DNA from 4 places in the Sporomusa rhizae genome. Region 4 is predicted to be linked to each of the others. Evidence: riboswitches for the same ligand, from Rfam matches in the RefSeq annotation. Region 4 holds a riboswitch; each other region holds the start of a gene.

Region 1 (8,048 bases), 2.1 Mb from region 4:
TGCGAATTATCGATTGCATAGATTTTGTACTGCTCATTCTCAAGACGGAGAAGTAAGTTTTTATGATTTTTTGCCCGATCCGCATTGTGAAACATATGGTCAAACAACACAACGCCAGCCATGTCTTTGACATTAATAGCCTTATATAGTTTCTCTTTTCTTACGTATTCCGTATTTTCAATGTAGCGCGAGGCAAAATGCAGTCCTGGTTCCAAACCTAACTCAAGAAGATATGAATTATTATTCAATATTTTTTCATCAATGCTAATGATATCACTCGCCGGAAAACACAACCCCATTATCGCACCAAACTTTGCTGCAAAAAATTCGCTTACCAAAACCCTGGAGCCAAGCCGGTTGTTTTGGAATTTTACTACATAGACGTTTTCATCTTGAGCACGAAAAAACTGCGGCACAGTAACCCCGACGCCTACTTTCCCCAAATATGCTGCCGCCATTAGCATACTGTCAATCCCTCCTAACGCAGTCAAAAAAAATACGGCTTGTGCCCAGCATCAGCGAGAGCAGCAGAAACCGCTGTTACTCTATCCGAATAAAATATATTTTTATCCGGAAAAAATATATTTTCATTATTTACTGTGACAATAGAACTCTCTTGATAAAAAGACTCGGTAAAAAAATTCACCGAGTCTTTTACCCTGGCATTAGCATTAATTTAATTGATATTTTCACTCGTACCCAAAAATCGTCAGCTTTAGCAACATTCAGCTGATCTGGACACTGACGTTAAAGCTTCAAGATTTACTACAGCTGTACTTACCGTATTATCAGATATTCCCGAAGAATTACCTGGGCCGAATATCTCATTAACCGATATAAAGGCCAGCTCATCATCGACATTTCCAAGTATACCCTCAAATATAAAGCCACCAAGAGTCGTAACTACTACGTTATCACCAATCATACGTCTTAGTATGCAAATCAGTTCATGGCTCTCTTGGCGCTCACTTGTTTCGGTTATTTGCTGCGATACCTCAGTCCTCATAGAGTGAGCCGAATCACAATCCTCTGATGATGTAAATGGATTAGCTCTTATCCCAGTAGCTTTGGCAACAATTTGCCACAAATCAACTTGTAAGAATCTTACCTCTACGACTTCTCCACCGGGAGAAAGAATTTCTACGTTCGATTGAGCCTCAATAGCTGGCGATAAAAAAGCTATACGGCAGTCCTCAACCTTTTGTAAATTACCAAAATATGTCATACCGTCGAAGCCAAATAACAATACATCTGTGTTTAACTCGCGATCGAGTTCCCTAATCAAGCATTCGTTGCGGAGTTCTCTGAAGATACTCACAAGTATAGACCTCCTTCAATATCTAATAAGCAATATACTACTATACTTTATGAGTAATAGAATCAATTTGTTACTTTCGCATCATTATAAAAAACAAATAGTTATATATTTACGTCAGATTAACTATGCACAATTTGTAATTTTGAAGGTATATGTTTTTTAACCATCTCCGGCTTATGGGATCCGTATTAGTTTCATCAATGAGAGGCCCGGCTTTGTGATAAGGTAACGACCGGATTTTGGCCCAATGTGTGGCAGGAAATAAGCACTAACAGAGGTATTGGCGGAGATTTCTTACCTACCGGTACTGGCTACGACGTAAACCAAAAGCAGGATTAGGCAAATTTATATGCTGTTCCTAGCAACCGGCAAATCAAAAAAGAGTCAATCACGGTTGCAACGCGACTAACATTTTATAAGTTTGACAAAAACTTCGCTTACTTTTAATAAAATTGCGGCCTGATATTGTTTTTACAATCTATGAAATTTTTAACTGCTGCTACCAAATTTAAGCAGGGGATATATTATCTAGCACGAAAAATACTAATAATAGATTTTGGAGGTGTAGCAAATGCCAATTGTACAAATTGACCTGCTCGAAGGCCGTTCTCAAGAACAAAAGCAGGAAATGGTCAAAAGAGTGACTGAAGTAATTGTCGAAACTGCAAAATGTCCACCTGAAGCCGTAACTATCATCGTACGTGAATCTCCTGTCGCTAAGGCTGGTGTATTTTTGTCTAGCAAGAAATAATTTGTCAGGCCATTTCGCAGAGCGAAATGGCCTGATTATTAGAAAGGTAGTGCTTAACGTATGAACCCTATACAATTTGCACTTGAAATTGAAACTGCTATAAGCAGTGAAATAGCGTCATTAGCAGATATCGTTACCGAAAATTTGCCGTTTATTACTCTCCTTGAGCAATTCCAAGATGGCTTTTTACAACTTTTATTCGCAGCAGAGGCAACTAACATCGACATCGCTCACTATCCTAATGTAGATGAAACTAAATTGCTCGGCTTGGACACAGCCTGGCAAGAGGCTATTAACCCGAGTAAAATAAATACTAATATTAAGGTATTAACAAAGCTTTGGGCAGTCTACACTGCTATAGACAAATCAGTGCAGTTTTACCATCAAGCAGCACTCAATAATGCCCACCCCCAAACCCGGATATTTTTTAGTTCTCTCAGCCACGTAAAAAAGATCTTACAGAGAAGAGTGAATGGCATTATCCAAGTGTACGACAACCATTACTGGGGCGAGCTTGGGTTTGCACCATTTATGCTGGGCAAAAACTAGCCATCCCGAAAAGAGACTCCAAACCCATTTTGCGGGTAGGTAAACCCAATATTATTAAAAATTGGCAGACTGCACTGCATACTGCTTGTAATAGACTAAGATGGGACTATCTGAATGGTAGTCCCATTTTACTGTCAGTATCCTAATTGTCTACAAATGATATACTGATAGATTGGCCGGTTATTCTGTAAGGCTTTTTTGTCGCATACCAATGCTTTAACATATAATTCCTAAGTTTTGTTTACGCGTAATAAAAATTTATATTATATAAGGTAGCATATAGGAGCATACCAAAGAATAAGCTTGTCTAATAATAAGTGTTTTCTAATAACTACTTCATATATTGTTTGCCCTTTATAAATATATCGTGTAATATATACGACAAGCCGAATTTCCTAATAAAAAAGGAAAACGGGGGAACCATTTCTGGGGTGAATCCGCATAATGCGGTAGGGATTTCCCTTTGTCCCGAACCCGTCAGCTAACCTCGTAGGCTTTTAGAAAGGGGTGTTTTTAATGAAAAACATCAAAAAAATTATTAGTTCCGCCATTGCTATGGCATTCCTAGGTGCTACATTCTGGACACCATTAGCCTTAGCTGCATTAGGAGATCAAGCACTTAAATCAGGAATGACAGGTCAAACAGTAGAAGAGCTGCAGTCTAGACTTATCGAATTGGGTTATGATAGCATCTCAGTTGATGGGGTTTTTGGCGAAACTACTGAGCAATCGGTAATCGACTATCAAAATAAGAAAAACCTTGCCGCTGACGGAGTTGTCGGCCAGGAAACTGTTCAAGTCATGCAAGACAGTCGTATGCCAGAGGTATCAAGAAGTAACGCTCCAGGACGCTATAAAGCTGTTCTGGATATAAAGGCTACTGCTTATGCCGCCGGTCCGCATGATAACGGCCAATGGGGCAACATGACGTATATGGGTACCATGGTACGCCCAGGTGTAATTGCCGTTGATCCACAAGTAATTCCACTTGGTTCTCGCTTATATATTGAATTTGCCGACGGAAAAGGTATGTATGGAGTAGCTGAAGATACCGGAGGCGCAATCAAGGGAAACCGTATCGATATTGCCATGCAGTCAGTAGCAGTGGCTTATGATTTCGGTATTCAAAATGTAAAAGTATATGTTCTTAGTTAATGATAAGCCTGGCATTATTTTGCCAGGCTGAATTATTTTTTTTTATTATTACATAAAAAGAGGTAGATTTGGCTAGTTTATTTGTGTTATTATATTGGGAAATACCTATTACGATGATGTTCACTGAAAGGAGTTTCAACTGATGTTTGACAACAAATTTGGCCCCGAAGGTTTAACTTTTGATGATGTACTACTTGTACCCGCAAAATCAGAAGTTCTGCCGAGAGAAGTAGAAGTATCCACTTACTTGACAAAAAACATTAAGCTTAATATGCCTATTATCAGTTCTGGCATGGATACCGTTACGGAAGCCCGTATGGCAATTGCCATGGCACGTGAAGGTGGCATAGGGGTAATACATAAAAATATGCCGATTGCTCGTCAAGCAAATGAAATTGATAAAGTCAAACGCTCTGAGCATGGAATTATTGTTGACCCAATATTTTTATCTCCCAGTAATACACTGCAAGATGCCCATAACCTTATGGAAAAATATCATATTTCCGGTGTTCCGGTAACTAATGCTGGCAAACTTGTCGGTATTCTTACAAACCGGGATTTGCGTTTTGAAACCGATTTAAGCCGTAAAATTTCTGATTGCATGACCAGAGAACACCTAATCACTGCCCATGTTGGCACTTCATTAGAAGAAGCCAAAGAAATTTTACGTGAGCATCGCATCGAGAAGCTGCCCTTGCTTGATTCCGAAGGAAACTTAAAAGGACTTATTACAATAAAAGATATTGAAAAAGCCCAAAAGTACCCGAATTCAGCCAAAGATCCTAAAGGTCGCTTATTAGTAGCCGCCGCTATTGGTGTTGGTTCTGATATGATGGAGCGTGTTGAAGCTATTGTTGCAGCCAAAGTAGATGTTCTCGTTGTAGATACCGCCCACGGCCATTCACGAGGGGTACTTGAAGCGGTTAGAACCATCAAGAATACATTCCCGCATGTTGACCTAATTGCCGGAAACGTAGCCACAGCTGAGGCTACCCGTGATTTAATTGAGGCAGGGGCAGATGCTGTGAAAGTAGGAATTGGGCCAGGTTCTATATGCACCACCCGTGTTATCGCCGGCATTGGTGTGCCGCAAATTACAGCAATCTACAATTGTTCCAGAGCTGCTCGTGAGTATAATGTCCCCATTATTGCTGACGGTGGTATTAAATACTCTGGAGACGTTGCCAAAGCTATCGCGGCCGGAGCTCAAGTGGTAATGATAGGCAACCTTCTCGCAGGTACTGAAGAAAGTCCTGGCGAAACCATTATTTATCAAGGCCGCAGCTATAAAGTATACCGTGGCATGGGATCACTGGGGGCCATGGCAGAAGGCAGTAAAGACCGTTACTTCCAAGAAAACATGGACAAACTTGTGCCCGAGGGAATTGAAGGCAGGGTACCGTATAAAGGCTCCGTTGCCGATACAGTATTCCAATTGCTTGGTGGTCTGCGTGCCGGAATGGGATACTGCGGTGTTCGCAATATCCAAGAATTAATTAGCAAAACCCAGTTTATCCGCATCACCGGTGCCGGCCTAAAAGAAAGCCATCCTCACGATATCAGCATTACAAAAGAATCTCCTAATTATAGTTTATAAAAAACTTACGGCTTATACTGAACCCATAAGAAAGAGGAAGCCGTTATTACCTAATCCACGTGAAAGTCAACCTTTCAGAGCAGGATAAAAAAATGCTTTGGACAATAGTCCAAAGCATTTTTTATATCAATAAATTACCATGGTGCTGGAGTCTCAAAGTTGACTACACGGAATTCAAATTTACGCTCTTTATAGTATTTAATAATATCCGTCAGCGCCTTCACTGTTTCCGCATGACCCCGCCCATCATGCATTAGTACAATAGCATGACTCCACAAGTTTTTATTTTCCATTTGGGAAACGATATTATTTAAAATACGATTGGCTTTAGCACTAGAAGCATCGCCGGAACTTATATTCCAGCCTACTTCAATATAGCCTAGTTTATTTAAAGCTCCCCAGTACTCTTTGGTAAAACTACCCGCCGACCCTCCGGGGGCTCGTGATATGCGGGGACGAACGCCGATTGCTTTTTTAATAACATCATCGGTATGACGCAATTGAGCAATATAACTGTTGGCCGATTGATATAAATCACGGTAAACATGATTATAGGAGTGATTTCCGATGGCATGTCCTTCTTGATAAATTCGACGCAAAATATCTGGATACTTTTCTGCCTCGTTGCCCACAACGAAGAAAGTAGCTTTAATACTATTACTTTTAAGGATGTCTAGAATTACCGGTGTGTTTTCAGGATCTGGTCCATCATCAAACGTAAGATAAACAACTTTTTCGCCGTAATATTGGCTTACTTTAGGAACTTCTAACACTAAGCCCCTTGCTTGGCGTTCTTCTACCGTAAAAACGTCGTAAACCGGTTTAGCAGCTGTTGGCGGATTGTCGGGGTTTTCATTTATATAGTAAGCGTCAACATTCTGGTTCGGAGAAGTATTGATGGCAGTTGATTGAGAAGGTGCTTGCTCTAAAGGCAAACCAATTACTGAAGCCGACGAATTAAAATCGGCAAATGCTAACAAAGCTAACGGTGACGAAACTAATAACAGTAAACATATTGCACTCAGTCCGCAAACTGTATGAAAAAATCTTGACGTATTATTCATTATACGCTCCTATTTTGAAATAGTTTGATAAACTGTGTCTAAAATTCGTATATTCTCCAACAGGAATGCCTATTCCTGCATGTAAAAATCATGCAGCTTGGAGATACTATTTCTAAGAGGAGTGTGTAAATAATGCCTAATAATACGAAAAAAGTTATAGCTTGTACAGTTTTATTAGTAATGTTAACTAATATTGGATATGCATTTTTAGGTTTGCCGGAAACTAAAAGTCTTGAAAATCTCAATTTGGTTTCCGCGACTCAGGTATATGATATAAACGGCCAGCTAATCTCTAAACTATTTGAGGAAAACCGTGTAGTTGTAACGATTAATAACATTTCTCCTTATGTACAACAAGCGATTATTGCTAATGAAGACACCCGGTTTTATAGTCATTTTGGTCTTGATCCTATCGGCATTATGCGGGCAATAGTCGTAAATATTCGCCATGGCAGCCTGATCGAAGGTGGAAGTACATTAACTCAACAGTTAGCGAAAAATATGTTTCTTACCCAAGAACGTACACTACTACGCAAACTCAAAGAAGCTATGCTGGCGGTAATTATAGATTATAAGTTTTCTAAACAGGAAATTTTACAGGCTTACCTGAACCAGGTCTACTTTGGTGAAGGTGCCTACGGGATCGAAGCGGCCGCTCAAATGTATTTTGGCAAACATGCCAAAGATCTGACTTTGGCGGAAAGTGCATTATTAGCAGGTCTACCCCGGGGACCAAATATTTATTCACCCTATGTTGATATCAAAGCAGCAACAGACCGAAGATCAGTTGTTTTGGCTGGTATGGTTAAAGAAGGCTATGTAACTGAACAAGATGCCGCAAAATCTAAGGCGGAACCAATAAATCTTGCCGGTAAAAAAAAGCGCTTAGTCCAGGCTTCTTATTTTCTTGATTATATTTCCAACGAATTAGTAGGGCGCTACGGTGCAAATAGAGTCTATAAAGGCGGTCTCAAAGTATATACAAGCTTGGATATTAAACAGCAGCAAGCCGCTGAGGCGGTGCTAGGAGAATTGCAAGGAGCTGTATTGGCTCTCGATCCTAAGACTGGATATGTCAAAGCAATGGTTGGGGGACGTGATTACGAGGAAAGCCAGATTAACCGGGTGTTTGCAGAAGTTCGTCAACCTGGCTCAGCTTTTAAACCTTTTTTATATGCAGCGGCTTTAAATGAAGGTCTTACCGCTAATGCCACTATTATCGATGAACCAATTAATATCAATGGTTATTCCCCTTTAAATTATGATAAAAAATACCGCGGAACAGTTACCTTGAAAAAAGCCTTGCGCTGGTCGGTAAATATACCTGCAGTTAAGCTTGCGCAGCAAATAGGTATCGATAAAGCACTAAATTTAGCCAAGAATATGGGTATAACGACCATTGTTCCTGAAGATTATTCTTTATCTTCAGCATTAGGGGGGTTAACACAGGGAGTTAATCTGTGGGAAATGACCTCAGCATACACTGCTTTTGCCAATGGCGGTGTAGTATCCAAGCCTATAGCTATTTTAAAAGTACTTGATGAGAACGATCAGGTATTAGAAGAAAACAGAATTATTCAGCAATCTGTACTAAGACCGGAAGTTGCTTATATT
Region 2 (8,048 bases), 1.0 Mb from region 4:
TCGCTTGTATGATTATCTGATGAAGACTGAGGAGCAAAAGGAAGAAGAAAAAGAATCAAGGGATTTCATTGATTCTTTAAACCCTAATTCTATAGAAGTGCTGAAAAATTGTTTAGTTGAACCAAGCATTAAAACTGCTCAAGCGGGAAGCAGGTTCCAGTTCTTAAGGAACGGGTATTTTGTAATGGATCGTGATTCAACGGCCGACATGCTGGTGTTTAACCGTATTGTATCTCTTAAAGATTCCTGGGCTAAGATGGAAAAGAAATAGCAGCTGAAAAGACTTTTGCCGTAAGGCAAAAGTCTTTCTGACTATACTTTTCGTAAATGCCATTTTACTATCTTAGAAGGTAAAAGCGGGGTATTATCACGTGCTGGTTTTTATAAAGTTTCTATATATAAGTTTTTTATTGCCGCCGGGATTGTTTATTGCCGCGTTGGCTTATGTAAGCTACTGGCTGTACCGGCGAAACCAGCGGGGAGTAGTTCCTTTAGTGCTAATTACCGCAATTTTGTATCTTATTTCCACGCCCTTGGTGGGAGATGCTTTAATGCGGTCGTTGGAAAGCAGGTATACTCCACCTGCTGAAGTGCAGGGGGATGCTATAGTCACTCTGGGTGGCGGGGCAACTGCCGATACACCAAATGTTCATGGCAAAGGGCATTTGATGGGATTTGCCGCCAATCGTGTACTGACGGCAGCTCAGTTGTATCATATCACTGGCGCGCCAATTATTATTTCCGGCGGCCAAGTTTTTGCCAACACCGGCAAGGAAGCCGAAATTGCCCGGCATATTTTACTTGGTTTGGGCATCCCTGATGATAAAATTATCGTAGAAGGGCAAAGCTTGAATACGACCGATAATGCTAAGTTTTCTAAGCAAATTATTGATGAACGGGGCTTTACTAACCCGATTTTGGTAACTTCAGCCTTTCATATGGATCGGTCGGTACAACAATTTGCCAAGTTTAATATCAGCGTTACACCCTATCCTACCGATTACCAAACAAATACGAGCTTTTTGTTTGAATGGCACCTATTATGGCCGCGAGCCGATGCTTTCTATAATACTCAGCTGGCAGTCAAGGAATATCTTGGACTTGCCGCTATACGCTGGTTTTAATATTGAAAAATACCTGTCGGGATCATTATGAGGGGGAGTAGGATTTTGAATATTTTACTTATTGGCGGCGGTGGACGCGAACATGCCCTGACCTGGAAATTGGCGCAAAGCCCCCGGGTAAAAAAGCTATACTGTGCGCCAGGTAATCCTGGGATTGCAGCAATAGCCGAATGTGTAGATATTGATGTAACTGACAATGAAGCGTTAGGGAAATTTGCCCTTGAGCACTCCATTGGTCTAACCGTAGTCGGTCCGGAATTGCCGTTAACCAATGGTCTTGTCGATCATTTTGCCGGTTTAGGTTTAAAAGTTTTTGGTCCTTCCCAAAAAGCGGCACAATTGGAAGGATCTAAAGCCTTTGCCAAAGAAATAATGCATAAATACAATATTCCCACTGCTGCTTCTGCTGCTTTTACCAACGCCGACAGCGCTATCGCCTATATAAAGAAACAAGGTGCGCCTATTGTAGTTAAAGCCGATGGCTTGGCGGCAGGAAAAGGCGTAGTTGTAGCCATGACAGTTAAAGAAGCGGTTGACGCAGTAAACATGATGATGTGTGATAAAGCGTTCGGTCAGGCAGGAAGCCTGGTAGTTATCGAAGAATATTTAGAGGGCGAAGAGGCCTCGCTGCTGGCATTTACTGATGGCTTTATCGTAGCGCCCATGGTAGCCGCCCAAGATCATAAGCGGATATTTGACAACGATCAGGGCCCCAACACCGGCGGTATGGGGACCTATGCTCCGGCGCCGGTTGTTACTTCTGAAATCCGTGACCAGGTAAGGCGCGAAGTATTACAGCCGGTAGTTGATGCTATGCGCCAAGAAGGCATTATCTATAAAGGCTGCCTGTATGCCGGGCTGATGATCACTGCCAAGGGCCCCAAAGTTATCGAGTTCAATGCCAGATTCGGCGACCCGGAAACCCAGGTTGTACTGCCACTTTTAGATAGTGATCTGGTGGATATAATGGAAGCTTGCGTGGATGGTAGATTAGCTGATGCCAATATAGTTTGGAAACAGCAGGCTGCTGTTTGTGTAGTACTGGCTGCCGGCGGTTATCCTGGCAGCTACAACAAAGGCGACGTCATTTCCGGAATCGGCCAGGCGGAAGCCCAAGGCGTTATGGTTTTCCATGCCGGAACAGGTACCAAAAACGGCCAGTTAGTTACAAATGGCGGCAGGGTGCTTGGCGTAACCGCCGTAGCTCAAGATATTAAAACTGCGGTAGATAAGGTATACCAAGCAGTACCAAAAATAGAATTTGCCGGCAGACAATACCGGACAGATATTGCGCACCGGGCTTTTAATCGAAAGTAAGCGATAGCCGTAGCAAAGGGAGTGCCTACTTTGGATGCAGGTTTAACAGTTGTTAATCTACTTGTTATCGTAGCTTCAGTTATTGGAATCGGTATGACCGTTATTGGTCTGCCTGGAAATTGGCTGATCTTTTTTACTGCTCTTGGTTATGGATATTTAGATAACTTTAGTCATATGAGTAGTATGGTACTCATCATCCTGTTTGCTGCTCTGGTGATCGGAGAAATCGTTGAATTTATAGCGGGTTCGCTCGGAGCGAAGAAAGAAAACGCGTCCCGTTCAGCTATCATAGCCGCTTTTATCGGCGGAATTGCCGGTGGGATTATTGGTACGGGAATTATGCCGGGGCTTGGCTCTATTGCCGGAGCTATCGGCGGGTCTTTTACTGCCGGTTACTTAGCGGAGTATTGGGCCACAGGCAGCTCAGAAAAAGCAGGACGTGTTGCCAAAAGTATTGTTATTGGCCAAACTTTGGCTATGATTTTTAAGTTAGCAATGGCCATAGGGATGGTGGTTTTTGTGATCTCCAGACTAACGTGGCAGGTCTAGAACAGGAGGAAACATATGAAACGCCGGCAAATACTCGATGCTGCCTATACTGTTTTTTCCCGTAAGGGGTATCACCGCGCCACAGTTGATGAAATTATTGCATTGGCCGATACCGGTAAAGGCACAGTATACAACTATTTTGTTAATAAGGAACAGCTATTTTACACACTTATTAAAGAACGCAGCGCTAAATTTGAAAGTGAACTTAACGATATTGCCGGGCTGTCTGAACCTTCTTTAGATAAAGTGCAGAAAGCAATCAAGGTTTTTTTGGATTTTTATGTGGAAAACGCAGATTTGTGGCGGGTGCTTATGCATGAGATGCGCGGTCTTGGACATGAAGAACCATCAAGCTTCACCGAGGCGCAGCGGGAAAAGTACCGGGAAAGATTTCGAAAAACCATTGGCGTGCTGGAACGGATTTTAGAAGAAGGTATTGAGCAGGGGACTATTAGACCCTGTAACGCACACAAAGCGGCTCACGGCCTGTTCAGCGTAATTGTCATGATGGTATTCCAGGGGTTTGTTGGCCCCAATATGGAGTCTATTGAAAAGGCAGCTCATGGCATTGCCGACACTTTTCTCTACGGTATTGTTGCCCGATAACGTGAAAAAAGGCTTGCGCCTACTGGTGCAAGCCTTTCGTTACTAACCTTAGAGAGGGATGGCTTTTTGGATATAATAATTATATTTTTTCTTTTCTTTGCCTCGTTGCTTTTCAGCATTTATCATAGTATATCAATACTCTACCCTTTACTTTTCGGGCTTAGCTGCTTTACACTTATATCCCTTCGTAGAGGCTATACCTTAACCGATTTATTGAAGATGATGGGAGACGACTCAAAAAAGTCGTTGATTGTAATTAAGATTTTTGTATTAATCGGGATAATAACGGCGGCTTGGCGGGCTTGCGGCACGATTCCCTTTATCGTGTATTACGGCATAATGTTTATGAGTGCCAAGTACTTTATAGTATCGGCGTTCCTATTGTCCTGTCTGGTGTCCTTTTTGCTTGGCACTTCTTTCGGAACCGTTGGGACAATTGGGGTAGTGCTGATAGTTTTGGCGAAGAGCGGTAACGTTGATATAAATATGGCTGCCGGTGCAATCATTGCCGGGGCTTATTTTGGCGACAGATGTTCGCCTATGTCTTCAAGCGCCAACCTTGTAGCCGCTTTGACTAACACCAAGCTGTATATCAATATTGCAAACATGAATAAGACGGCAAGCATTCCCTTTGCCCTTTCCATCTTGGGGTATGTATATTTGTCTTATACCAATCCGTTGGCTTTTTACAATAATCAAATTGTAGATGAAATAATAAATTCTTTTGATATAAGCCTGATTGTGTTGTTGCCGGCGCTCATTATACTAGTGTTTGCTGCTTTCCGGGTAGATGTGAAGCTATCAATGGGTGTCAGTATTTTATTAAGTGTATTGATTGCTCTTTTTGTTCAACACATACCGTTTCTTAAATTAATGAATTATATTGCCACAGGATACCGTATGGAAAATGGGGGCTTCTTTGCCGATATAATTCGGGGTGGCGGGTTGTATTCTATGCTGAACGTTTCCCTCATTGTGCTGATTTCTTCAGCCTATGCCGGTATCTTTCAAGGGACTGGTTTACTGAGTGACATTGAAGTTTTTTTTGAAAAAATCAGCACGAAAACCAGTGTATATCTCACGGCTGTATTGTCAAGCATAGCCACAGCCGCATTTGCCTGCAACCAAACACTGGCCGTAATGCTTAGCCATCAAATTACCCATAAACTTTATGAAAGAAATCAATTAAGCAATTACCGGTTAGCAGTTGATCTGGAGAATACGGTAATAGTAATCTCTGCACTGATTCCGTGGAATATTGCCGGCGCTGTCCCTGCGGTAATGCTATCGGCAGATGCCGGATTCATCATTTATGCTTTTTATCTATTCTTAGTACCGCTGACTAATTTAGTTGTACGAACAAAGATATAGATATATTTTTGAGGAATCGCAACCAGTAAAATAGGTCATTGATATATTCAAAATGATGTTGTATGATTAAATAAAAAAATTTTGGAGGAGCCTGTCACCAGGCTCTTTTATTGTCTAAATGAGTCTGGAAGAAGACTCTTTTTTATTTGCGTGCTTTCTTAGGTGGTTTCGGCGGGCCGGAATGAGAATTTTCATTCTCTATATATACTATTTATATGAAATAAGTAAAGTAAATGAATACAAATTAATTAAAGTATGGTAAAATTAGGAAAAAGAATATAAAGATAAATGCACCAAAAAAAATATATCGCGGAGGTATGAATATTTTTGGTTTTTGAAAAATATAATTTGTTTTGAAGTTCCGATAGGATATAGATATGTTTTTAAATCATAAGTAAGGCAATCGCCGAATTCCAATCTCATGGAAGCGGGGGACCCATTTTCGGGGTGAATCCTGTAGAACAGGTAGGGCAAATTTCTTTCTGCCCGAATCCGTCAGCTAACCTCGTAGGCGTTGAAAGAGAAGGATGTGTTGTCCTGCCAATCATTAAAGGCCATTTACGAGTCTTTAAACATTCCTTCTCGGAAGCTGATTTTGTAAAGCTACTGCGTCATGCAGGATGAGGTAGTAAAAAAACAAACTACAGTTTTAAGGAGGAATTTTGAGTGGAGAAAATTAGAATTGGCATTTTTGGGTTTGGGAAGACGGGAAAAATTATTGCTAACGAATTCCTGCATGATAATCTATTCACGCTGGAGTGGGTAGTGCGTAAAGGCTATGAGGATCACCGGAAATATGCCAGCCGCCTATTAGGTCATGAATGTGACGCAGGGGAGATTTTTTCTATTGGGGACATTGACGATAATTTTTTTGACACAAGACCAATCGATGCTCTCATAGATTTTTCAGGGCTTACCGGGCTTTACTTATACGAAAAGGCTGCGTCAGCCGGGATTCCTATTATCTCTGCGATTTCCCAATATGAGAAAGAGGAACTGGACTTATTACAGTCTTTTGCTGAGTCTGCGCCGGTGCTTTATTCTCCCAACATTACATTAGGGATTAATGTTTTGCTGGTAGCCGCTCAAATTTTACAAAAAATAGCTCCTCATGCGGATATCGAGATTGTTGAGGAACATTTTAAAGGCAAAAAAGAAGTTTCAGGAACCGCCAAAAAAATAGCAAAAGCACTTAATCTCAATGTTAAAGAACACCTACATTCAATTCGTGTTGGCGGAATCGTTGGCAGGCACGAAATCATCTTTGGGATGCCAAATCAGACAATCCGCTTGCTCCATGAAAGTATCAGCAGGGCCGCCTTTGGGCAGGGGGCAATTTTTGCCGCCAAATTTTTATTAGGTCAACCCCCTGGGTTATATACCATGGAAACAGTAATTGCGGATATGTTTAGAAAAAACATTCCGGTTTACTAACCCTTTATGATAACAGTTTTTTAATAAATCACACCCACCCGTTATACGGGTGGGTGTGATTTATTATGCTTCTTCCTTAATAACCAGTAAGACCCCGGATAAGATTAGCAAGGCGCCGATCCAAAAGGTCAAGCCAACTTGCTCCCCTAAGAAAAGCCAACCTAGCAGGGTGCCAACCACCGGTTGAAAGAAAAAGTAAAGTCCGGCGCTTGTCGCGGTAACTATTTGCAGCCCTTTGTTCCAAAGAAAGAACGCACCTGCAGTGGAGACGGTACCAATATATAGTACTCCTCCCCACACTTTGGGCTGAGTAAGAACTTGAAGATCGCTTGTTGTTATTTCGGTGACAGCAAATGGTGTAATTACTACCGTTGCAACCAATATTGCGTATGTCGTAATTACAAGTTGTGAGTAATCGTTAGGCACTCGTTTTATGAGTACAGACATTAGCGCCCAAGTAAGTGCGGCTATTGCCAATATGCCGCCGCCAAGCCGGGATGAATCGCCTAGATCACCAATGCCAACAATCATTAGAACACCTGTAGTTGCCAAACACACTGATAATGCTTTTTTAAAAGTGATTTGTTCTCCTAATAAAATACGGGCAAATATAGCCATAAACGCAGGCGTTGCCGAAGTAATTACTGCGCCCATCTGAGCCGAGGAGAGCTGTGTACCGAGAAATTGCATCCAGATTGAAATTGAGTAGCCAATTATTCCGATGGCTATAATCAGTGGAAGGTCTTTTTTTCGGATTTGCCACGACTGGCGGGTAATAAGGCCCAATATACTCAGTGTTAGCAGGGCCACAAAATAGCGCAGCCAAACTAGCTCAATTGGAGATATAACTGCAAGCACAACTTTGCTCACTACATACATACCACCCCAGATGCTTGCGGCTAGGGTCAGGTATATTTGTCCGGCATAATTCTTTATCATTAACAATCCCTCCGTCTTTTAGTCGGTTATGATTTACAGACGGAAGGCCTATGCTCAAGCAATCCTTCCGTCTTAGGAATGGATTGCTACCGGAGTATCATTTTCAAAAAGAGGCTTAAAAAGCATCCGTAATCCTCCTTTCAACGGAAAGCGTTTTTGTCTTCAGTCACATTGTATCATAAGCATGGTAACCATACTATTATTAAAAATATAAGTACTTTTTTTGTGAGAAGCAACGTAGCATTAAAGTATAACAGTCTGCACAAATTCCGGCTTTTTTCATAAATTATATTGATGGTAACAAAAACAGGCTTTATTTTACATAACGGAATTTACAAAGTGAAAATCATAAGTTATCGGTCGCAGGAGGGATTAGCAATGTACTGTACTCAATGCGGTCAGCCGGTAGCTGAAGCAAGCAAATTTTGTTGTCAATGCGGTACCAAAGTTGCTCTTGCAAGCACTCCTGGGGACAAAACTTTGGCCAGCAGTAAAGAGGACATCCTGACGGCTGTTGCCGGAGCATTGATGCAAAATGATCATCTAACCCTGACTTACAGACAGAAAACAGATATTGGAATTTATAGCACACTGGCTGACGTCAATTGGACGGTGGGAAAAAAGAAAATCGAGTATTTTGCCAGTATATTAGCGGAAGAAAATTCTCAAACGATTGTTCTTTGGGAAATGATTAAGGAAACCAGTTGC
Region 3 (8,048 bases), 1.8 Mb from region 4:
TAGTATTAGTTACACCGCAAATACTAATCTTCTAAGGAATAACGCAAACAGTACAATAATTTAATATACACCATTAATTAACAGTAGTCAATGACACTGCCTTCCCAATAGTTGCAATGCTATTAGATTGAAAAATTGATTGACATAGTATTGCCCGTACTATATAATTAAATTTGTGACAAAAATTTATCGCGGGGTGGAGCAGTTGGTAGCTCGTCGGGCTCATAACCCGAAGGTCACAGGTTCAAGTCCTGTCCCCGCAACCAACGCTGGTGTAGCTCAGTCGGTAGAGCGTATCCTTGGTAAGGATAAGGTCACCGGTTCAATCCCGGTCACTAGCTCCATTTTAATACGGCGGCGTAGCTCAGCTGGCTAGAGCATGCGGTTCATACCCGCAGTGTCCGGGGTTCAAATCCCTGCGCCGCCACCAATTTTAAGAACTTGTCGTTAAGACAAGTTCTTTTCTGTTTATCATTCCTAGTTGTTATTTTAGAATTATATTTCTTTTTTATACCTACCACTCCTCTGCTAAACAATCATAACTAATGTTATGCGCATTAAAGTTCTAGTTTTTCGTCAAAAATATCTTCAACCTTTACCTTTTTGATTTGTTCACTCTCTCCAGGATTTAATATTTTAACATATAATTCGGGAGAGCCATACGGTGGTATTGATACAGCCCAGGTCGCCATAGTTCGTTGTTTTTGGGGCGAGCTTCCTATTCTAAAAATACTGTTATCAGGTCCATCGTTTTGATCGTTGCTAAAATCTAGAAAGGTATCAAGATTATACGGCGTTGCAGCATTACTTAGTAATGCTGCAATACGTTTATACCTGGTATTACTGCTCAGTCCGTCTACTCTGTTAAATTCCAACATTGATTCATCAACATAGTGATTGGTATGGAAAATAGCCTGGCTATCCTTCATTATGACGGCGTACTTGCCATCTGGCCCAATTTCAATAGTAGCTACTTTATTCCGGTCAGCCAGCATTAAATACTGCGGTCCTAAAAATAATTCAGTTCTAGCAATTGCTTCGTCTACACTGCCACATTCATTTAATAATTGCTCATAGAGCGCATGGGTATATGGCAGTATTTTTCTTTCTTTAAACGCTATAGATCCTGCTGATGCACTGATTGTAACTAATCCTTTTTCATTTATTCCTGCTTTTAGTCCCTTATGATTGCCGTCAATAACAAAAAGTCCAATATATTTGTACCCGTTTGCTGGTGAAATTAATTTTAATTTTTGATGATGATCAGGAGCCCAATCACGATTTTTAACGATTAAACTTCCACCTCCTTGAACAATATTGCCATTAGCAGCCCAAAGTGTGCATGCGTGTGCCTGTAAACCAAAAGTAAACATAATCAATAATAGTATTACAATTACTATCGTCCTTTTCACAATATCACTCCGATACATAGAATATAAATTATTGATTTTTACCGATACTTATTTTCGCTGTATTTATTTTACTACATTTCCAATAAAACAGTAGAGTTTAAGGCAAAAAACTGGCCGACAGTGAATATGTTGGCCAGTTGTAGTTTCATATAGTTTATTGAAGTCTCTTCGCACGGTGAAGAGATGGTATGTCTAATCTCGGCACATAAAAAAGGCTAGTAGATTAATCTACTAGCCTAAAATTTCTGGTGGGACTAACTGGACTCGAACCAGTGACCCCTACGATGTCAACGTAGTACTCTAACCAACTGAGCTATAATCCCTTACTACGTATGTAATTATATTACGGTTAACTTTAAAAGTCAAGCATCCAGAAATATAAATTAATATAAGATATTATTAGCAATTACTAAACGCTGAATTTGATTAGTGCCTTCGTAAATCTGCATAATCTTAGCGTCGCGCATATACTTTTCTGCCGGATATTCTTTGGAATACCCATAACCGCCAAGTACTTGTACGGCATCGGTTGTAACCTTCATAGCCGTATCGGCAGCAAAACATTTGGCTATGGCGGATTCCTTAGCATAGTCAACTCCTTGGTCTTTCATCCAGCAAGCTTTATATACCAAAAGGCGAGCTGCTTCGATTTGCATAGCCATATCTGCTAACATTGCTTGAATAAGCTGGAACGAAGCAATCGGCTTATCAAATTGAACACGCTCTTTAGAGTATTTAACAGCAAGCTCAAAGGCAGATTGGGCCAAGCCTACTGAAACTGCGCCGACAAATGGACGGGCTGCATCCAGAGTTTTCATTGCAATTTTAAAGCCTTCTCCTTCGCGGCCAATCCTGTTAGCTGCAGGAATACGCACATTCTCCAAAACCAATTCACAGGTGTTAGATGCTCTGATGCCCATCTTCTCTTCTTCTTTACCTACAGAGAAACCAGGGGTGCCGCGCTCAACGATAAACGCGGTTAACCCACGGATACCGGCTGTTTTACGTGTATTAGCAAAGATTACAAAAATATCGGCAATACCACCATTGGTAATAAAGCACTTAGTACCATTAAGTATATAGTGTTCACCGTCTTTGACTGCAGATGTAGCAACGGCTCCGGCATCAGATCCGGCACCTGGTTCGGTTAGTGCAAAAGCAGCCAATTTACCGTTATTTATGATATCAAAAAACTTGCGTTTTTGATCATCATTGCCTAACAATACCACTGGATACGAAGCTAATGCGTTTGCAGCTGTTGTCGTGGCAACACCAGCGCAACCTTTGCCTAATTCTTCATAAATAAGAGCAATTGAGAGAGCTTCGAGACCCGGACCATCATACTCTTCAGGAACGGTTAGATTAAGCAATCCAGCTTCGTCCAATTTTTTCCAAAGTTCTGGAGGAACCACGCCTTCTTTATCCATTTCTAAAGCGTGAGGAGTGATTTCTTTAGTAACTAATTCTCTAACCATCTTTTGCAGATCCAGTTGATCGGGAGTAAAGTTAAAATCCATGCTTTGCCTCCTTGTTGGTGACATGATACCAAAAAATTCTAATGATAAGTATACCTTATAATTTTTTTTTTGTTAACACCTAATAGCGAAAAAAATAAAAAAACGCTATTTTAATAACAATTTAGCGCCTATTGCAAGTAATACCAGTCCAAATATCTGCTGAGGACTGCATGACATACGCTCAAGACCGAAGCCGCCAAAGTGGTCAATAATTATAGCCGTTAAGACTTGCCCAACAATAATAGCCGTTGTAGCATTAGCTACACCGACTCCCGGAATACTAGCTGCTACTAAATATATTATAGCTACGCCAATAAAACCACCCAGCCATGAATACCAAGGTGCATCTTGCCATGCATACAAATTACCTTTTCCCATTTTAAAGAAAAAAAGCAAGATCACAGCCAAAATAGTTCCCGTAATATGGACAAAAAAAGTAGCTTCTAGAAGACCGATAACTTTACTTAATGCAGTATTAAGCGAACCTTGTACTGCCATTAATACCCCTGAAACCAATGCTAATACTAATGGCAGCATTTCGTTCGAAATAAAGTTCAAGCCTAAACACGCCCCCTTGTACTATACATAATTATAAAGTAGACTTAGCTTCAGATTGGGTTTTAACCCCATCAGAAGGTTAGTCACAGGATAAAAATAGTATAATACTTAGGGCCTGTTAATATTCCGGGAAGTTAGCTATTATAAAAAGAAAAGCAGGCCACGGCCTGCCAACTTTCTTAGTCCAGCACGTATACTGTAACTTTCTGCAATCCAAAGTTTAACGCTTCGCGGTGGCTGTCAAAAGCTAAGTCAATACGGTTGCCTTTAATAGCACTGCCAATATCGTCAGCTATCGCATAGCCGTACCCCTTAATATACAACCTAGTCCCCAGAGGAATCACTGATGGATCAACAGCAACCAAGCCCTTCCGCAAAAGGCTACCGGAATAGGTGCGGTTTCCATTACCTGGGTCAAACGCACTATAGCCTGATGCTCTCATAATAAGGGAACGACTGTATCTGCTGGGTTCACCAGCCAACCGTTCAAGATAGACAAAGTTTTCTTTGTCTATAATCCCATTTACAGTAAGGTTAGCACTTTGTTGAAATTCTTTTACGGCTTTTGCGGTAACAGGACCAAAAACCCCATCAATCTCTCCGGCATAAAAACCGCCATCTGCCAGCAGCTTCTGTACCAATCGTACGTCATCACCGCGTGCCCCGATAGTTAAGGCCGCCATATCCTGCGGCGGTGCAGCCAATCCGACAGCCGGGTTGGTAGTTAAGCACAACACGGTAAATACAAACAAAATTGCAAAAAATGCTCTCTTCAGTTGTACCACCTCTCTTTATTTATGCCTCCGAGGTTAGCTGTCGGGTTAGGGTCAAAGAGAAGAAAAGAGAATCACCCCTCCGCCATAGCGGATTTCACCCCTGTATATCTATTGGTTCCCCCGTACCTTATAAGGATTCGGCATTATAAATAATAATACACATTATTGTAAAATTGGTCAAATTTCTTAAATAGCTAAATTTTTATGTTATCACTAAATAGCGCGAATTGTTTCCTATTTATGACACGTTAACTAATTTTATATTCCTAAGACTGTGTATAGTTCCTTATTGGCCACACCGGTAACAGGTATTCCCTTATCTGCCTGGAAAGCTTTAACGGCTTCTTCGGTCATAGTGCCAAACAAACCATCTGCCCTGCCTTGAAAATACCCCAGTTCTTTAAGTTTCAGCTGTAATACTACAACATCAGCGCCGGATGTTTTTAATTTCAGATTCCTATTTACACTTACTTTTCTGTCTTCAATTCGCACCGGAGTTCCAATAGGAATCCATTCGAACAGTTCTTCGATGTCTTTATTACGCATTCGGATGCAGCCATGACTGGCAAACTGGCCAATTGACCATGGCTTATTAGTACCATGAATACCATAGGTGCCCCACGGTACATTTAGGCCCATCCACCGAGTCCCAAAACCTGTTCCCCAGTCGTAATCCTTCCAAACTACATTCCATTCACCTATTGGTGTCGGAGTTTTACTTTTCCCTACCGCGATGCGATATTTTTTATATAATTGCTCGTCATTATAAAGTTCGAGCACCCTTGACTGTATCTTTACCACAATACTTACTTTGCCTTTGGGAGATTCTGTCGGTTGGTTTGTTCCAATTGATGCAAACTCTTGTTCATCTATGTACTCGAAACTAATTATGCTAAACGCAATACTAATAATAGCCAAAATTACAATACTATAAAATATCCGGGATCGCCTAATTCTGAGAGACCGGAATGAATTCACTAAACTCCCTCCTCATGCAAACTACTCTTCCACAAAATATATGCGCATTTTCAAAGGGGTATGAAAAGAGGAATAAAAGAAACCGGCCATTGGCCGGTTAATTTAAAACGTACACTTTTACTTTTTGAATACCATAGTCAAGAGCTTCCTGTCTTGTGTCGAAAGCCAAGTCAATCCGATTGCCTTTAATGGCACTGCCTTGATCCTCAGCTACAGCCGGGCCGTAGCCCTCGACCCAGAGTTTTGTTCCCATAGGAATTACTTTAGGGTCAACAGCTACTACCCCTTTTTTTACTTTGCCACCCACATAGGTTGAATTATTCCATTTGCCGTTATCGAGCATTCCTGGACCGTAAGCAGTCGCAGTCATATCAAGCATTCTGCGGTAATTCTCCGGTGCTCCAGCAAGTGTGTTATTATTTTCAACCGCTTTAGGGGTTAGGTTATTGCTGTTATTAAACAACTGTGAAAGAAGTGCAATTTCTTTCTGATAACCAGCGAAATGATTGGTTACTTCTCCTTGCACTTTCTCTTGTACTTTATTGCGTACTGTAGATTCTACCATCTGAGTAAGATTATCCCGCGAAACAGTCTGCTCTTTCGGTGTTAATTGTTCAGCAAGTGCGGTAATATTATTAGCAACAGTAGCATTTCCAGAACGTTCCAGAGCCGTTTGCGCTATTCTGCCCAATAAGGCTTGCCTATCACTTGCATTTAACGTCTCTTTTACTTTTATTAACTCTTGTATCTGGGTGGCGGTTAGGTTGCCGGCAACTTGGGCCAGTTTATCATCCAAAAATGCTGCATTGGCTTTAGGTACTACAGGCGTAAAAAATGGCACTGAAAAAACCATCAACAGGATCGCGGCTATTTTTTTCTTCAAATATAAAACTCCTCTCATTTGATGGCTTGGCTCAGTAGACATTTTATCATATGGTTTACATAAATAACAGAGGGAAAATTGAACAAATAAAAAGCCTGAATGTTATCATTCAGGCAATACCGACGTATAATCAAGCCGTTATACTGTTTTCTGCAAATATTGGTACTACTGACAACGTGTCATGGTTTAAGCAATAGGCGATATCTTGTTCAAAGCCTATACTACTTAAATATTTGGCATGTGATGATTCGGAAACGCGGTTTAGCAGATCATTTTTAAAATCACAATACATTCCCTTGGCAGCTAAAGCAGTATCGCTAAGCTTAGACATGCTACTTAGTCGTTCTGCAAGCAGACCAGCACATAAAGTATCTTCTAACGAAAAACGCCCTTCGGAGCCTGCACACAAAATAACTATGTTTTCCTGCTGCTGACGCAAAGCGTTAGTAACAGCAGCCGCGTTAACAAAAGCTGCTACATATACTCTGGGAAGTGAAGCCGCTTTTGTCAATGCCAGGGTTCCATTGGTAGTTGTCATAACGAGGGTTTTATCAGCAATTTGTTCTCTTGTATATTCATAGGGCGAATTTCCTAGGTTAAACCCTGGTATAAGTAAGCCCTCCCGTTCCCCAGCCAGGAATACTTCAGGATATTTGTTCTTGATCTGGAGGGCCTCTTCCACCGTTTTTACCGGGATGATTCGCTTACAACCGTTTGCGCAGGCTGTAGCAATACTTGTAGTCGCGCGAAAGGCGTCAATAACTACCGCAGCGTAACCGCCATATTCCTTAGCATTAAAGTCGTTAGGTGTAAAACAAATATCAATGTTCAACTATATATGTACCTCGCTTGATTTAAATATATTTTTTAAAGTTATTTTGCCAATTGGTATAGTGTTTCTGTTAATACATCTAATCCTGCTTCAATGTCTTTCGGGTTAATGTATTCGTTCTCGTTGTGACTCACGCCGTCTTTACAAGGAACAAATATCAATCCGGCGGGTGCTACATAAGCTATGTTCATGGCATCATGCCCCGCACGGCTATCAAGCCTAAGGCTGGACAGTCTCAGTTTGGAACACACAGTTTCGATAATCTGATTCAAATTTTGACTGAGAGAAACCGGCTTTTCAGATGCTAATACTTCAATAGCAACTGCAGTATCATTGTCGTCGGCAATAGAACTTACCGCGTCTTTTATTTCCTGCAGCATTTCAACAATACTCTCATGCTCTGTTCCTCGTATATCAACCCACATTTCGACTTTTCCGGGAATTACATTAATAGCGCCAGGACGTGTCTTCAATATTGTTACTGTTCCAATGGCGCCTTTGTATTCATATTCGGCCGCAATGTTCCTAATGGCCAACACTATCAAAGATGCACTCACTAAAGCGTCTTGTCGTTCTGCAATGGAGATTGCGCCAGAATGACCAGGCATCCCAGTGACTGTTATCTTTAGTCTAGTAGGTGCGGAAACTCTATCTACAATACCAATATTGATACTCTTCTCATCTAAAAGTTCACCATGCTCAATATGCAATTCTACAAATCCTTTAATACTATTAGCTGGTCGCGCCGCATTTAGAGCGTTATCAATTTTAAGCCCGATTTTTTCTAACTCTGAGGCTAAGCTAATTTCTTCGTGGTCCTTAATTCGTTTCAATACAGCAGGGTTAGTTAGTCCGGCCATTGCCTTACTTCCTATAGTGGCAAAGGAAAATCTGCTGGATTCTTCAGCGGCGAACACAACGACCTCTAAAGGATGTTTAAGTTCATCTCGAGTCTTTAGACGACTGACAGCCGCTAGTCCACACACTATTCCTAGCACCCCGTCGTACTTTCCTCCGGAAGGTACGGTGTCAAGATGAGAACCTGTCATCACAGTTGCAGCCTCGGGATTAATTCCTTCTGGTTCATACCGC
Region 4 (8,048 bases):
TAGGGTTCGCGGCTGCCGTACCGCCTTCAGAGCCATCGACAACTATGTAATCTGCTTTGGTTTGGGCAATTACCGCCAATTCATACTCGATATAATCAGTTCCGGCAATTTTTACTCCTACCGGCACATCGTACTGTTCTTTCATAGAATTAACCATTTTTATATAATCCTGCGGCGTCTGTTTGCCAGGCATCCGGGCATAAATTGTATTTCCCTGTCCTTCCTCCAAATGCCAGGCCTGACGCAGATGGCGGCCAATCATCGTTGCAGGCATGGGTTCATCAACTGCCCCACCCCAGGCTCCCTGCCCTAATTGAATCTCGATGGCATCCAGCCGGCTGAGTTGTTCCTGACCACTTAGCTGACCGCCCCGGTGGTATTGACCTATCAGATACTTGGCGGCATCGCGTTCCTCATTAGTAACGGCAGACTCGCCGGTATTGGTAGAGGTGCCGACCATGGCTGCGCCTTTGGCCAGCGCCATTTTGATAAGTAAACTCAACGATCCGCCATAGGACATACCTGTAATCATGATTGGTATATCTAACTGCAGCGGTTTTTTGGCTGTAGGCCCAATGATGGTTTTAGTATCGACCTGGGTATAGTCAGGGTTTGGCAATTGAAATAACTGCCTGGGGTTAAGTAAAATCTTATCCCAGGGAGACAATACTATCGGACTTCCCAAAGGTCTTGTCAATTCCTTGCCCACTTCGGCCCGCATAGCCGCCTCGAACATAGCACGGGGCGACAATTTTTCCATAACCGTTACCATTAGGAACGGATTATCCGGGTAGTCTTCGGTAAACATCTTAGCCATAGCCTCATCAGCCATGGGATCGAGCATCTTCATCATCATCCAGCTCAAAAGCATGGATATCACCTCCATATTCTACCCGATAGTTTACCCAAGCCGCTAATAACTATTGCATCAAATAATGCTGGGGCAATAGTTATCTTTTTTAAGATTTCTATTGTTAGTCCATGTAATAATGCTATAATGAATGTGATACATTGACATTTAGATTTATGAGGAGTGCGAGGTTACCTATGAACGAAAAAAACCTGGACCGCCTTGAGACATTAATGGAACAGCTAGTTCGTACTGTCGGTAATATCGGCGCCGATATTGAAGAAGTCAAAAATGAAATTATTGAAATCAAATCTACTATGGCCACCAAAACTGAATTAGCCGATACCAGGACTGAACTACGAGATGGTTTTGCGGCTCTTGATGCCAAGATCGAAAAGTACGGTCAAGTGCAACAGCAGGATATTTACCATTTATTGAAACTGTCCAACCAAAAACTTGAAACTATTTGTGAAGATATAAAATCCGTGGCGGAAATTGCCGGTGAACATGAGAAGAGGATTCGTACCCTGTCGCGCAGGCCAGTTTAAATTAGCTAAAGCACTACGTGCCAAAAGGCAGGCAGGGATATCAGGAATCATTTGTAACCTTACTTATTAAAGATCTTCTTGCGTAATCCGCTTCCATTGTGATAACACTGTTCTAAAAAACAAATAAAAAAAAATGGCCTAAGTGGCCATTTTTTTTATTTGTTTTTTAGTTTTTATAACGCTTTTTAATAGCCATTATGACCGGAACGCTAATAGCCATTGCAATAATAGCTTCAGGAACTCCGTTTACCAGAGCTATGCCATAGATAACTTTGGTTGCCGCACTAACGTCAATACCTCTTGTTTGCGCGAACTGAACGGCATATAACAGATAGATCATTGTCAGTACGCCAAGGGTATTAGTAAGCGAACCGACAATGGCTCCTACGCCAATGCGCACACCTTCATTCTTACTCCAAGTCCATTTATAAGCATAATAGGCGGTAATGCCAATCAGTACCCGTGGCAATACCGAGACAAGCGGATTTATAAAAGCAAAAGAAAGAATATTTGGGGTGGTTAAACTCTGGATAATGCTAAATATCCCGAAAAGCAGACCAATCATGGCGCCAACCAGCGGTCCTTCTAAAATAGCGCCAATAATAACCGGAATTTGCATAATGGTGGCTTTCGCTGTCGGCAGTGGAATAAATCCAAATCCCGATAAGCCTAACATTATGGAAATAGCTGACAGCATACCGATGATGGCAATTTGCCGTACTCCGAATTTACCCGCTGAACGTAAAGATTCCGTCTTTTCCATTTTTTATTACCTCCGTTCTTATTCCCCTTTGGGATATAAGTCGTTTATTAAGGAGCTTTACAGATACCGTCAGTCCGGTTTCTAAGAATACCAGCTGTCATGACGGCTTCTTTCACTCCGCTAACATATTATCATATCTTAGGGTAAATTGGTATAATTTTTTTTGAAAGTTTACTTTTAATATTTCTCAGGTATTAATAGGCAAATTAGCCCAACAAACTGATTGTAAACAGGCAGTATCATCAGCGAGGATAGCACATTAAACAGTGTATGGATAATAGCCACCTGCGTGCTAAAATCTACGCTAAACCAACCGGCAGCAATTACCAGCAGTTTTGTTAGCGGAAAAAAGATGGCGACACCAAGCACGTTCAGCAGAATGTGCGATAAGGCAACCTGTCTGGCGGCTCTTGGTGCCGCTGCGCTGAAAACAACAGAAGATACACAAGAACCAATGTTATTTCCATATACTACATAGGCAGCTGTCATAATATCGACATATCCCAAATCGGCCAACAGCATAAGTAACGCAGTGGCTGCACTGCTTGATTGAAAAATAATAGTGGCAACAATTCCGCCCCAAATGCCATACAGCGGCTGCTCTTTCGCTTGGACCAAGTACGCCGCCATCTCCTGGAACTGAGACATACTGGAGATACCCTGAACGAGCAACTCAACTCCGGCCAGCATACTCAAAAGTCCGGCGGCAGCTAATCCCAGATACCGGAATTTCTTTACCATGGTCGACAATAGAACAAAAGCAATGAGCGGCAATATGCACTCTAAAGGAACAGCGACAGTGACCAACTGTACTGTGGAGCAAGTGCCGATATTTGCCCCCAATATAATTCCCAGGGCCTGACGGAAAGACAGGTAGTCGGCGCTGACGATACCGATTGTAATCAAACATACCGTTGTACTGCTCTGAAATAATGCGGCCGCTACTGCACCCAACAGCAGGCCGCGCCACGGTGTCTTAGTCAAATTGACAAGCACCTTATGCAATTTATACCATAAGGCTTTTTTCAAGCCATAACGCATGATAAAAATGCCGCCAAGCAGCATACCTAACCCTACAAAAAATTCGACCATACCTTTTCCCCTCCAACATAATTTATCTCTACTACCATATGTTTGAGAGACCGTAGGTATGGCACATTTTTTACGGGTTATTTACTATGCATCATATCTTCAGAAACACTGGATAACTCTGTAGCCATGGATGCAAACCCTTGGCTGGCTTTCGCCATTTCCTGAATAGACTGTTCCTGGATTTGCACAGTTTTATCAATACTTACTACCTTTTGATTCATTTGCACGATAGACTCTTGGATTTGGTGTAAGGACGCATTGATGTTTTTAACTGACTCGGCGCTTACGGCAGCCAGCTTCCTAACTTCTTCAGCCACAACACTGAACCCTCTGCCAGCTTCACCGACACGGGCAGATTCTATAGCGGCATTCAATCCCAGCAGATTGGTCTGGTTGGACACGTTTCTAATAAAAGCAACAATTTCGTCAGTATGCTTAATGGTAGCAGCCAGGTCGCCACTCAGTTCTCCAAGTTCGCTGCAAATATTCGCCAACTCTTGTGCACCTGCCGCGATTTCCTCCATACTGGCACTAAATTCCTCAGACGAAGCCGCAAGTTCACTGGAAATAGACCGGATTTTCTCCTGATTGACAATAGCTTGGGTTGTAATAACACAGCCAATGGTAGCTGCCCTCTCTTTTATGGGATGCGCGCACGCAATATAAGGAATCCCAAAAGCCGATTGCTCCTTGGTTATCAAACGAATAACCTTACTGCCTGTTTTAATACATTGCTCACTGACCTGCCCTTGCATAGGCTGGCCTGCTTTAACTCCGAGGTCGAAAGACTTACCAGGCACATACGCAGTATAAAGTCCGTCTTTAATTACCGATACCCCTACATCCTCAATAATAAAATCATTAATGTAAGGGGCTAATTCAGTAAATAACCGCAAGATTTCTTCTCCGGAATGCCGTTGCATAGTGTCGCCTCACTTATATATTTTTTAATGCCATTGTTTTGCACTAATTAGTATGTAAGTTAGTTAATATTGGCTTGAAATCAAAGCTACTATCAATATTCTAATAAAGACCTGAATTACTTTGATAAATTCTATGCATAGCAGCATTTTCCTGCATTATGTTACATATTGCATTAATTTTCTCAATATTGTGTTTTATTTGTGCAAATGAAACGGAATAGTAGTAACTATTACATTCTTATTAAGAATTAGTAACGTTCTGAGAATAAATCCGGTTTGATTATGCAGCAGACGATGCCACCATTTCCTGGTCTCAAACTCCGGAATCACTACGGTAATAAAATCGTCCGGTTCTTTTTTACGCTCCAACCGTTCCACATAATTAACAAGCGGACCTATAACCAACCGATAAGGGGAATAAATGGTTACTAATTCAACATCAGGATTCCATTGCTGCCATTTTTCTTGAACTTTTTGGGCGGCAGTTAAATAAAAAAGAAAATGGCCGGTATGGAGAAATTGAGCATAGTTTATGCCTAATTTCTCCATACCGGCCTGCGCAGCATCCATAATACTACCTATGCTTTACCCGCCAGTATTTCCTATTTTGTTCTGCCTACCGCACAAAAACGGCCGCAGCCTAGATTTTTGATATAAACAGTACTACCGTCCTCATTTTTCACGGCCATGCAGTCGCCTACCAGTTCCGGCACCGTTACTTTTAGCAGCTCCGCAATTTTAGTAACAAGACTATTTCCCGGCTTCCAACGATCGGCTTCATAGTGTTCAATTGCCACAATCGACACACCTAACGATTCTGCCATTTCTTCCTGAGTCATGCCGCAGCGTTCACGTAATGACCGCAGCTTCTCACCAATCATTCTGATCCCCTCTTATTCATCAATAATAAAAATAATAATATCACATCAAGACAGTCGAAACTGCCCTAACTACGCCTAATCAAGGCAAAATAATAGACCGGTACAAAAATACCAGGCATAAGAAAAACCTCTTTGCCTCATACCTTCGTACCGGCCTACCCAACACCAAGCTTTTGCCTCGTGCCCTGTCCACCAGCCCGTTGGTCATGTTTCCGCTCGTATCTGAAGGCTGGTATCCAAACACTTTTTAGTGTTATACGCCACTCTTCTCCAGACATCTAAGTTTTTTCTCTAAGTTGTTTTCCAATATATATATTTCGACTCGTTCGCCGGTTTTTGTACTTATATCACTGTGACTACTAATGACCTTACACTCGGTAAGCCTTGCGACCAGCTCCTCAGCTTGGTTACTAAAAGTTTCCCTGAGTATCTGGCGCATTTCCTTTACTACCTGCCGCCCCTTATCGGTTTTGGCTAAATGAGTCTCCTCGACAGTGAGCACTCCTTTAAACCGTACGAGGACCATATCTTCAATAATATATGTCCGGGTTTCGACAGGTCCGCGCCCAACCTGGCTGCGCTGCAATTTAATAAAAGAATCACTTATAGCCGCTTCCAATACGGCTTTTTTTGGGGCCATTACTTTATCGTACCTCCAACTGTCCGGATTCCTTCTTGTAGAAGTCCGGAAAAACAAAAAGAAGACCCTAAAAGGTCTAGCGACCCCTTGCTTTAGCCTACGAAGTTAGCTGACGGGTAGGATGGCAAGAGATAAGACATCCCTTCTGCATTAACAGAATTAACCCCAAAAAGTGGTTCCTCCGCTTCCATACTGGAACTCGGCCTTATGCTGTTATAAATACTATACTCCCGGAACTGCTAAAAGAAAAGCTGCAATTAGAACAATAGCGGCTAACGGCAAATGGCTATCCTACAAATAAAGCAGGTATCACAGGAAATCATAGCTTACCTCATCGTTGCTACTTCTTTCTTCATTTTACCACGGCCAAATTGAGAATACCTTTAAATGGCGTTATTCCCATAATCTATTAATTACAATATTATAAAGAAAACACGACTTGCGCCGAGCCTTTGGCGAAAGCGGAAGTCGATGTTGCCCTTATCCAGGCGAAAGTTATATTTCTATCAGGACAAAAAAAGCCCTAGCTTATACTAGGGCTTTTTGGAGTCTCAATTTATTAGTAGAAAAATACAAAGTTAGCAATGATAATGCAGAGTAACGCACCAATCATCGGAATGGCCGTCCGTTTAACTACATCAAACGGGGAAACACCACCCATACTAGAAGCAACAACAATAACTGCGGTTATCGGCGAGATAGCCCGGGCGGCACTGGCCGCAAAGTGCATCGGCAGCAGCATTACAACAGGCGCAACCGACATTTTAGCTGCTACTGTCGGTGTCAGTGCGGCAAAAGCAAAGAACGGAGCATTGCCTGAACCCATGACAACCGAAGAAACAGCAATTATGCCGATCATAACCAGGATCATACCAGCGGCACCGAAGCCGGAAGTTTGCGCGGAAGCAATGATGGTATCAATTGTTCCAATAGTAGTAAGACCTTTGGCAAAAGTTTCACCAGCTACAATCAGGGTGATAACATTAGCCATTTGCATTCCCAGACCATCAAAGAAGGATTGGATGTCATTGAGAACTTTTTTACCATCTCTGTGACGGATATATTCAAAGACCATACCAACCGCAACACCAATAAACATGGCTTTAATAATATCCATCTTAATCCAGGTAATCCACAGGCTGCTGAAAATCAATATTAAAGCCAGCGGCACCGCGGGAAGAATTGCGTAAATCATCGGAGGAACGGTTTCATCTGAATCGGAAGCAGCTAATTCGCTAGCTTGAACAACATGTCCATCGCGTTTATCCATCCACTTTTGTACGGCAAAATGAAGTACGGCTACGACAGGAATTACAACTGCGGCAATAGGAATTTGGTAGTTAGTCCAGTAAAGTACGGGGTCAATACCCGCAGTGTTGGCCGAAAGGATTGTACCGGTATCGCTTGGGCTCCAGTCAAGACAAAGAGTTGTGGCGATAACTGCGGTAGCAGACAGGCGGCTTACGCCAAGGCTGATAAGTACCGGGAATACGGTAACCATAAGCAGCATGGCCAACCCGGAAGCACTATTAATGCACAAACCTAAAAACATACCCAAGACCCAAGTGCCAGCCATTACCAAATAGGGCGAACGGAAAGCCAACAGCGGCTTAATGGTCAGTTTTACCAGAGACTTACTTGCGCCAATATGATCCATATAGCGGGCAAAACCGCCTACGGCCATGATGTTAAGGCCAAGACCGGCCGCCCGTGAACTCATGGTTTGTTTTATAAATTCAAAAGCATCGACAAATACTGAGCCAGTGCTGGACTTAGCCGGCAAAATCTCACCAAGACCAAGCGCTACTGCAGCAAACATTAGGATTAGTCCAGCCATGAATAAAACAGGTTGCGGTTTGTATTTTTTTACAATAAGATACCCTACCCAAAACGTAACAATTAATGAAAGAACAATACCCACAAAACTTACCTCCTATTTTATTTTATACACCTTCTTAGTACCGGCTTCTTCCAGTTTTGTTAGTCCCCTCCTCTCAGCAGATTTCCTGCCAGCCTTTTACGTCGGTAATTCCTAATCCCGGAGCGTCGGGAATAATAAGCTGGTTTTTGCTAAAGCTTACGCCGCCCACAACAGGATCTTCAGCTAATAACACGGCGGCATCCAAATCAGCCCTGGTAATAATCTTTTTACTGGCCGCAATGCTGGCGGCGGCTGTAATTCCAACTTTGCTTTCCAGCATACAGCCCATCATACATTCAACACCCATTGTTTCAGCAAAATGAGCAATTTTGATTGCGTTGTGCAAACCGCCTGCTTTCATCAATTTAATATTGATTAGGTCACAAGCTTCCATTGCCAGCAGTTGAAATACTTCATATGTACCAAAAGC

The links. A riboswitch is a leader RNA that binds a small molecule or an ion and turns the genes downstream of it on or off. The one in region 4 is predicted to bind cyclic di-AMP.
Region 1: it holds a riboswitch for cyclic di-AMP, as region 4 does, so the genes downstream of both, SRRS_RS12305 (peptidoglycan-binding protein) here and SRRS_RS22085 (DUF2294 domain-containing protein) in region 4, are expected to answer to the same signal.
Region 2: it holds a riboswitch for cyclic di-AMP, as region 4 does, so the genes downstream of both, SRRS_RS17520 (4-hydroxy-tetrahydrodipicolinate reductase) here and SRRS_RS22085 (DUF2294 domain-containing protein) in region 4, are expected to answer to the same signal.
Region 3: it holds a riboswitch for cyclic di-AMP, as region 4 does, so the genes downstream of both, SRRS_RS13580 (3D domain-containing protein) here and SRRS_RS22085 (DUF2294 domain-containing protein) in region 4, are expected to answer to the same signal.

The regions. Positions count from the first base shown of each region.
Region 1 covers NZ_CP156925.1:2,642,269-2,650,316, reverse strand. The annotation lists gene SRRS_RS12325 (HipA family kinase) at 1-464, opposite strand, end outside; gene SRRS_RS12320 (hypothetical protein) at 716-1,318, opposite strand; gene SRRS_RS12315 (2-hydroxymuconate tautomerase) at 1,890-2,069, shown strand; gene SRRS_RS12310 (hypothetical protein) at 2,130-2,618, shown strand; cyclic di-AMP (ydaO/yuaA leader) riboswitch at 2,993-3,130, shown strand; gene SRRS_RS12305 (peptidoglycan-binding protein) at 3,135-3,773, shown strand; gene guaB (IMP dehydrogenase) at 3,916-5,370, shown strand; gene SRRS_RS12295 (polysaccharide deacetylase family protein) at 5,505-6,434, opposite strand; gene SRRS_RS12290 (transglycosylase domain-containing protein) at 6,567-8,048, shown strand, end outside.
Region 2 covers NZ_CP156925.1:3,698,593-3,706,640, reverse strand. The annotation lists gene SRRS_RS17550 (glutamine--tRNA ligase/YqeY domain fusion protein) at 1-271, shown strand, start outside; gene SRRS_RS17545 (YdcF family protein) at 372-1,124, shown strand; gene purD (phosphoribosylamine--glycine ligase) at 1,170-2,441, shown strand; gene SRRS_RS17535 (DUF456 domain-containing protein) at 2,472-2,990, shown strand; gene SRRS_RS17530 (TetR/AcrR family transcriptional regulator) at 3,006-3,596, shown strand; gene SRRS_RS17525 (Na+/H+ antiporter NhaC family protein) at 3,816-4,967, shown strand; cyclic di-AMP (ydaO/yuaA leader) riboswitch at 5,362-5,497, shown strand; gene SRRS_RS17520 (4-hydroxy-tetrahydrodipicolinate reductase) at 5,634-6,401, shown strand; gene SRRS_RS17515 (DMT family transporter) at 6,465-7,340, opposite strand; gene SRRS_RS17510 (hypothetical protein) at 7,719-8,048, shown strand, end outside.
Region 3 covers NZ_CP156925.1:2,884,336-2,892,383, forward strand. The annotation lists tRNA gene SRRS_RS13545 (tRNA-Met) at 191-266, shown strand; tRNA gene SRRS_RS13550 (tRNA-Thr) at 269-344, shown strand; tRNA gene SRRS_RS13555 (tRNA-Met) at 354-430, shown strand; gene SRRS_RS13560 (carcinine hydrolase/isopenicillin-N N-acyltransferase family protein) at 558-1,412, opposite strand; tRNA gene SRRS_RS13565 (tRNA-Val) at 1,659-1,735, opposite strand; gene SRRS_RS13570 (acyl-CoA dehydrogenase family protein) at 1,796-2,929, opposite strand; gene SRRS_RS13575 (DMT family transporter) at 3,035-3,487, opposite strand; gene SRRS_RS13580 (3D domain-containing protein) at 3,667-4,272, opposite strand; cyclic di-AMP (ydaO/yuaA leader) riboswitch at 4,271-4,416, opposite strand; gene SRRS_RS13585 (L,D-transpeptidase family protein) at 4,522-5,241, opposite strand; gene SRRS_RS13590 (3D domain-containing protein) at 5,339-6,124, opposite strand; gene SRRS_RS13595 (2-phosphosulfolactate phosphatase) at 6,255-6,956, opposite strand; gene SRRS_RS13600 (Zn-dependent hydrolase) at 6,998-8,048, opposite strand, start outside.
Region 4 covers NZ_CP156925.1:4,714,630-4,722,677, forward strand. The annotation lists gene SRRS_RS22050 (FMN-binding glutamate synthase family protein) at 1-871, opposite strand, end outside; gene SRRS_RS22055 (hypothetical protein) at 1,048-1,398, shown strand; gene SRRS_RS22060 (ECF transporter S component) at 1,565-2,161, opposite strand; gene SRRS_RS22065 (Na/Pi cotransporter family protein) at 2,339-3,253, opposite strand; gene SRRS_RS22070 (methyl-accepting chemotaxis protein) at 3,331-4,176, opposite strand; partial or broken gene SRRS_RS22075 (APC family permease) at 4,372-4,653, opposite strand; gene SRRS_RS22080 (helix-turn-helix domain-containing protein) at 4,779-5,057, opposite strand; gene SRRS_RS22085 (DUF2294 domain-containing protein) at 5,311-5,697, opposite strand; cyclic di-AMP (ydaO/yuaA leader) riboswitch at 5,777-5,912, opposite strand; gene dcuC (C4-dicarboxylate transporter DcuC) at 6,257-7,618, opposite strand; gene SRRS_RS22095 (dipeptide epimerase) at 7,692-8,048, opposite strand, start outside.